3 regions of the Pantoea sp. Lij88 genome follow, and region 2 is predicted to be linked to each of the others. Evidence: predicted binding sites of a transcription regulator. Region 2 holds the regulator's gene; each other region holds the start of a gene.
The links. Region 2 encodes sigma-54, which starts transcription at its own class of promoters, with help from an activator protein. Its sites were predicted from a motif close to GTTGGCACANNTTTCGCTNT; they were not measured.
Positions count from the first base shown of each region.

Region 1: a site for sigma-54 is predicted at 1,337-1,356, ahead of PU624_RS18725 (gamma-glutamyltransferase family protein). Genes of this name have one in related genera too.
Region 3: a site for sigma-54 is predicted at 763-782, ahead of PU624_RS06135 (gamma carbonic anhydrase family protein). Genes of this name have one in related genera too.

Region 1 covers NZ_CP118269.1:3,162,432-3,164,632, forward strand. The annotation lists gene PU624_RS18715 (transporter substrate-binding domain-containing protein) at 1-222, opposite strand, end outside; gene hpxU (MurR/RpiR family transcriptional regulator HpxU) at 414-1,253, opposite strand; gene PU624_RS18725 (gamma-glutamyltransferase family protein) at 1,392-2,201, shown strand, end outside.
Region 2 covers NZ_CP118269.1:3,573,654-3,575,854, forward strand. The annotation lists gene lptB (LPS export ABC transporter ATP-binding protein) at 1-80, shown strand, start outside; gene rpoN (RNA polymerase factor sigma-54) at 129-1,562, shown strand; gene hpf (ribosome hibernation promoting factor) at 1,584-1,871, shown strand; gene ptsN (PTS IIA-like nitrogen regulatory protein PtsN) at 2,024-2,201, shown strand, end outside.
Region 3 covers NZ_CP118269.1:469,481-471,681, reverse strand. The annotation lists rRNA gene PU624_RS06140 (16S ribosomal RNA) at 1-565, opposite strand, end outside; gene PU624_RS06135 (gamma carbonic anhydrase family protein) at 1,057-1,611, shown strand; gene PU624_RS06130 (DUF1488 family protein) at 1,578-1,835, opposite strand; gene aroE (shikimate dehydrogenase) at 1,832-2,201, opposite strand, start outside.

The DNA of each region.
Region 1 (2,201 bases), 410 kb from region 2:
CAACTTAAGTTTCATCTGTTTTGCCAGATACTTTGCCGTGTCGATGTCATACCCCTGCGGCTGCAGGTCCGTGCCGACCGAACCAAACGGCGGAAAATCCTGCGGCACGGCGACGCGGATGACGCCGCGTTTCTGGATGTCCTGCAGTTGATCGGCCAGCGCGCTTCCCGCTTGTGCCATCAGTAATGCCGCTGTCGCAACCGCCATTAAAACTTTTTTCATTATGCACCCCGGTGAGATTAACGTGAAACAAAAGATTCTTTGACATGCAATCTGCAACTAATGTGCCAATGCGGACGGCGACAGAAAAAGGGTTAAGCAGCAGAGAGTTCAGCAGAAATCGGGCGTAACCGGAGCGACTACGCCGTGAAGAGCGTGTTCTGAAATGGGGCAAAGCACCAAAACGGTGCCTGTTAACGGTGCTCCAGCTCGTCGAACTGCTGGTAAAGGTCGGCGATCTGATGAATACGCTGACGTCCCTGAGCCAGCATTTCATGCAGCAGGGCATTGGCAATCAGGTTAACCAGACTCATGGCCGCACTGTAACTGTCAAAGGCGGAGACGCTGTCCAGCGGCGTACAGAGCTGCCAGCGCGCCAGTGCAATCACCGTCTGCGCCTGCGGCTCACACAGCGCCAGCAGCGGGATACCGGCAGTCTGCAGCTGCTGCATCAGCGGACGAATGATGCGCGGACGACGACGAAACGCCATCACAATCACCATGTCGTCTGGCGTGATATCCACCAGCTCCTCAGCCAGCGTCTGGCCCGGCTGCGGCAGGATATGCACCTGCGAACGCGCCTGCACCAGCTGTTGCCGCAGATGGAGCGCCACCGGATAGGCGTTGCGCATGCCGATGATAAACACGCGCTTAGCCTGCGCCAGCTGCTGGATAACCTCACTAAAGTGCCGGGCATCCAGGCTGTTTACCCACTGCGTCAGGTTTGCCATCTCCTGCTTGTAGTGGCGCGCCAGCAGCGTATTGCCCTGCACCGCATCCCGGTTATCGGTCAGCGGCATGCCGCTCTGGCGCAGGATGCGTAACTCATCACGCATATCCTTGTACTTCTCGTAGCCCAGACGTTTAAACAGCCGACTGACCGTGGCTTTCGACACGCCACTGAGCCGCGCCAGCTCGGCGCTGTTGTAGCTGATCAGGTCATCGAAGTGGTCAAACACGAAGTCGGCAATGCGCTGCTCCTGCGGAGAGAGCTGGGGATAGTGACTTCTGAGTCGTTCATCAAGCTGTTTCATAAGGCGCCCTGTAACTTTTGTTTCAGCAGAAGCTAGCACAATTTACGCCAGGTTAACCGGCGCATTGTCATCGCAGGGTGAAAACTGGAACAGCTCTTGCTTTGTTATGGGTTCTGTCACCCGGATAACGAGAAAAAGATGATTCAAAGCAATATGGCCCCGCAGGGGATGGCGGTGACGCCACACCATCTGGCGAGTGAAAGCGCACTCGCCGTGCTGCGTGATGGCGGTAATGCCATTGAAGCGATGGTGGCCGCTGCCGCGACGATCGCCGTGGTTTACCCGCACATGAATGGACTGGGCGGCGATGGTTTCTGGCTGATTCTGCCGCCCGGCGGCGAGCCCGTCGCTATCGACGCCAGCGGCGCAGCCGGTTCGCTGGCGCACCGCGATTTCTACACCGATCACCCGAAGATCCCGCATCGTGGGCCGAAAGCAGCGTTAACCGTGGCCGGAACGGTCAGCGGCTGGCAGGAGGCCCTGACGCTCTCTGCGGAGATGGGCACCCCGCCGCTGCCGCTGGATCGCCTGCTGCGTGATGCGATTCGCTACGCCGCCGACGGCATTCCGGTAACCGCTTCACAGAGCGCCGCCACCGCGACGTTCCGCAGTGAACTGCAGCATCAGCCCGGCTTCAGCGCTAATTTTATGCCCGACGGCGATGTGCCGCAGCCGGGCAGCCGTTTTACCCAGCCCTCACTGGCGAACACCCTGAGTCAGCTCACCGAAGAGGGACTCGATAGCTTTTATCGCGGTGCGCTGGCTCACCATATGGCCGATGAGATGGCGACGCTCGGCATGCCGGTTACGCTGGCCGATCTGCAGCAGCATCGCGCCCGCCGCACGACGCCGCTGCATCTCTCCCACAGCGAAGGTGACATCTGGAATATCGCCCCGCCGACACAGGGCATGGTGTCGCTGGCGATCCTCGGCATCACCGATCGTCTG
Region 2 (2,201 bases):
TTGCGCATGGCACACCCAATGAAATTCTTGCGGATGAGCAGGTTAAGCGGGTTTATTTGGGTGAAGAGTTCAGACTCTGATAAGGTGTCGTTAATACCGATGTTTACCTGGGAACTACCATCCTGTCTATGAAGCAAGGTTTACAACTCAGGTTCAGCCAACAGCTGGCAATGACTCCACAATTGCAGCAGGCGATTCGTCTGTTGCAACTTTCTACGCTTGAACTCCAGCAGGAGTTACAGCTTGCTCTCGAAAGCAACCCGCTGCTTGAGCAGACTGACCTGCATGAAGAGATCGACTCCCGGGAATCATCGGAGTCTGAGGCGCTGGATACACGCGAAGCGCTTGAGCAGAAAGAGATGCCCGATGAACTGCCGCTGGATGCCACCTGGGATGAGATCTACACAGCAGGCACGCCTTCCGGCACCGGCACCGATTATCAGGATGATGAGTTACCGGTTTATCAGGGCGAGACCACGCAGTCACTTCAGGACTATCTGATGTGGCAGGTCGGACTGACGCCTTTCAGTGACACCGACCGCGCCATTGCCACCTCTATCGTCGATGCTATTGATGACACCGGATATCTCACCGTTTCGCTAGAGGAGATCCTCGACAGTATCGGCAACGATGAGCTTGAAGCGGATGAAGTTGAAGCGGTACTGAAACGCATCCAGCGCTTTGATCCTATTGGTGTTGGTGCGCGCGATCTGCGTGACTGTCTGCTGGTTCAGCTGTCGCAATATGCCCCCGAAACGCCGATGCTGGCAGAAGCACGCCTGATCGTCAGCGAACATCTCGACCTGCTGGCGAATCACGATTTCCGCAGTCTGATGCGGGTGACGCGCCTCAAAGAAGAGGTGCTGAAAGAGGCGATGCTGCTGATTCAGTCGCTGGACCCGCGTCCGGGTCAGTCGATCAACACCAGCGAGCCGGAATATGTCATTCCCGATGTGCTGGTGCGTAAGGTCGGCACCCGCTGGACGGTGGAACTCAATGCCGACAGCGTTCCGCGTCTCAAAATCAATCAGCACTATGCGGCAATGGGTGGCGCCACGCGCAACGACAGCGACAGCCAGTTCATTCGCAGTAACCTGCAGGAAGCCCGCTGGCTGATTAAGAGTCTGGAAAGCCGCAATGATACGCTGCTGAAAGTGACGCGCTGCATTGTTGAACAGCAGCAGGCGTTTTTCGAGCAGGGTGAAGAATTTATGCGTCCGATGGTGCTGGCGGACATCGCCCAGGCCGTTGAGATGCACGAATCAACCATTTCCCGTGTAACCACGCAGAAGTATCTGCACAGCCCGCGTGGCATTTTTGAACTGAAGTACTTTTTCTCCAGTCACGTTAATACTGAAGGTGGCGGCGAAGCCTCCTCGACAGCGATTCGTGCCCTGGTGAAGAAATTAATTTCGGCGGAAAATCCAGCCAAACCCTTGAGCGACAGTAAACTGACCTCCATGTTATCTGATCAGGGGATTATGGTGGCACGGCGTACCGTCGCCAAATATCGTGAGTCTTTATCCATCCCGCCATCGAACCAGCGTAAACAACTGGTTTGAAAGAAATGAGAAGGAAGACCTATGCAGCTGAACCTGACCGGACAACACGTTGAAATCACTGCACCTCTGCGTGAATTCGTTAACGGTAAATTTGCCAAACTGGAACACTATTTTGAACATATCAATCAGGTCTATATTGTCCTGAAGGTTGAGAAAGTCACTCAGGTGGCGGACGCAACCCTACACGTGAATGGTGGCGAGCTGCACGCCACATCCGAAGCGGAAGATATGTATGCGGCAATTGATGGGCTGATCGACAAGCTCGCCCGTCAGCTGACCAAACACAAAGATAAACTGAAAAAACACTAACCTTCACGCTAGCGACGCGCGCCTGCCGCGCAGAGCCGACAGGATGGGGCGGATAATCCGCCCCGTTTTGTCATCTGAGTAAGCGCCGATTGTCTCAGGCGTTAAGACGCGCTGGCGGTGAATGGCCTGGTGAACACGCAAGTGAAACGATAATGAACAACGATCTCACACTGGAATTGAGCACAGTGCTTTCGCCAGACTGCACCCGCAGCGGCGTACACTGCCAGAGCAAAAAACGTGCGCTGGAAATTATCAGCGAACTGGCCGCTAAGCAGCTCAACCTGCCGCACCAGACGCTTTTCGAAGCGATCCTGACCCGCGAACGCATGG
Region 3 (2,201 bases), 840 kb from region 2:
CCAGTAATTCCGATTAACGCTTGCACCCTCCGTATTACCGCGGCTGCTGGCACGGAGTTAGCCGGTGCTTCTTCTGCGGGTAACGTCAATCGACACGGTTATTAACCGCATCGCCTTCCTCCCCGCTGAAAGTACTTTACAACCCGAAGGCCTTCTTCATACACGCGGCATGGCTGCATCAGGCTTGCGCCCATTGTGCAATATTCCCCACTGCTGCCTCCCGTAGGAGTCTGGACCGTGTCTCAGTTCCAGTGTGGCTGGTCATCCTCTCAGACCAGCTAGGGATCGTCGCCTAGGTGGGCCATTACCCCGCCTACTAGCTAATCCCATCTGGGTTCATCCGATAGTGAGAGGCCCGAAGGTCCCCCTCTTTGGTCTTGCGACGTTATGCGGTATTAGCCACCGTTTCCAGTGGTTATCCCCCTCTATCGGGCAGATCCCCAGACATTACTCACCCGTCCGCCACTCGTCACCCAAGAGCAAGCTCTCTGTGCTACCGTCCGACTTGCATGTGTTAGGCCTGCCGCCAGCGTTCAATCTGAGCCATGATCAAACTCTTCAATTTAAGTTTGATTTGCTTAAACAAGTTAAGCGGTGCTCATCTGTAAAACGTCATAATGAATTTCATTATGTGTTCACTCGTGAGACTTGATATTTTTGTTGCGTCCTAAGACGCTGATATCAATCCTGCGAGTGCCCACACAGATTGTCTGATAAATTGTTAAAGAGCAGTGCGAACAGTGCGTTAGCGTCCTGTCGCGAGGTGGCGTATATTACGCTTTCCTCCTGCAGAGTCAACCTCTATTTCAGAAGTTTTTCTCCGGCGGCGCAGTCTCCTGTGCCTCTCAACCCGTTTCCCGTTGCCGGTGTTCCGTGTCGATGGAGGCGCATTATAGGGATCCCGTTTCAGAGCACAACCCTTTTTTAGGATCTTTTATCTGAACGGTTATAAATGATCCAGATTGATGAGATCGCCACCGATCCGGTTCAGAATTGGCTTGTCAGCTGGCTAAAATCGCATCAGGCTGCAGTGAAAACAGAACAAAGGAGAACATGATGACTTCCGCCTTACGCCCTTATAAAGATCTATTCCCGCAAACTGGCCAGCGCGTTATGGTCGATCCCAGCAGTGTCGTCGTTGGTGATGTGATTATGGAGGATGACGTGAGCATCTGGCCGCTGGTTGCGATCAGGGGTGACGTGAATCAGGTGCGGATTGGTGCCCGCACTAATGTGCAGGACGGCAGCGTTCTGCACGTCACACATAAGTCTGCATCTAATCCACAAGGCTTCCCGCTTATTATTGGCGAGGACGTCACGGTCGGACACAAAGCGATGCTGCACGGCTGCACCATTGGCGATCGCGTGCTGGTCGGAATGGGATCGATTCTGCTTGATGGTGTAATAGTAGAAGAAGAGGTGATGATTGGTGCCGGGAGTCTGGTGCCGCCAGGTAAAAGGCTGGAGAGCGGCTATCTCTATCTGGGTAGCCCGGTGAAGCAGATCAGGCCGCTGAATGACAGTGAGAAGGAAGGTTTACGTTATTCCGCTAATAACTATGTCAGCTGGAAAGATGATTACCTGGCGGGGGATAACCAGATCCAGCCCTGAGCATCCACATCATCCTGACGAATAGCCGCTTCGGCCTCATCTTCCAGATCCCAGCGATGGTGCTGAAACAGCGCCATCGCCTCCCCTTCACCAAAACGTGAAACCAGCGACTCACGGCTGATCGCACAGTTCAGCCGCATGCCGTTAACCAGCACCGGAAAACAGACCGCATTCAGTTCAGCGTCATAGGTTTCCTCATCAGGAAACTGTATCGCCTGATTCATGGCTGCATGGACTGCTTAAGCTGAGCAATCACCGGCGCGATTTCCGGCATCACACCGTGCCATATATAGAAGGCATGAGCAGCCTGCCCCACCAGCATCCCAAGTCCATCGGCCAGATGTTGAGTGCCCTGCGCCTGACACCAGAGCAGGAAAGGTGTCAGTCCGCTTTGGTAAAACATGTCATAACAGCGCACATCAGGATGGATAACTTCTGCAGGTAAAGGAGGCGTTTCTCCATTCACACCGCTTGAAGTGGCATTGATGATGAGATCAAAGTGCTGATCAGTAAGCTGCTCAAAACGACATGCCCGGACAGGACCACTCTTTCCAAACAGGCTCGCCAGCTCTTCAGCACGCGCGGCCGTA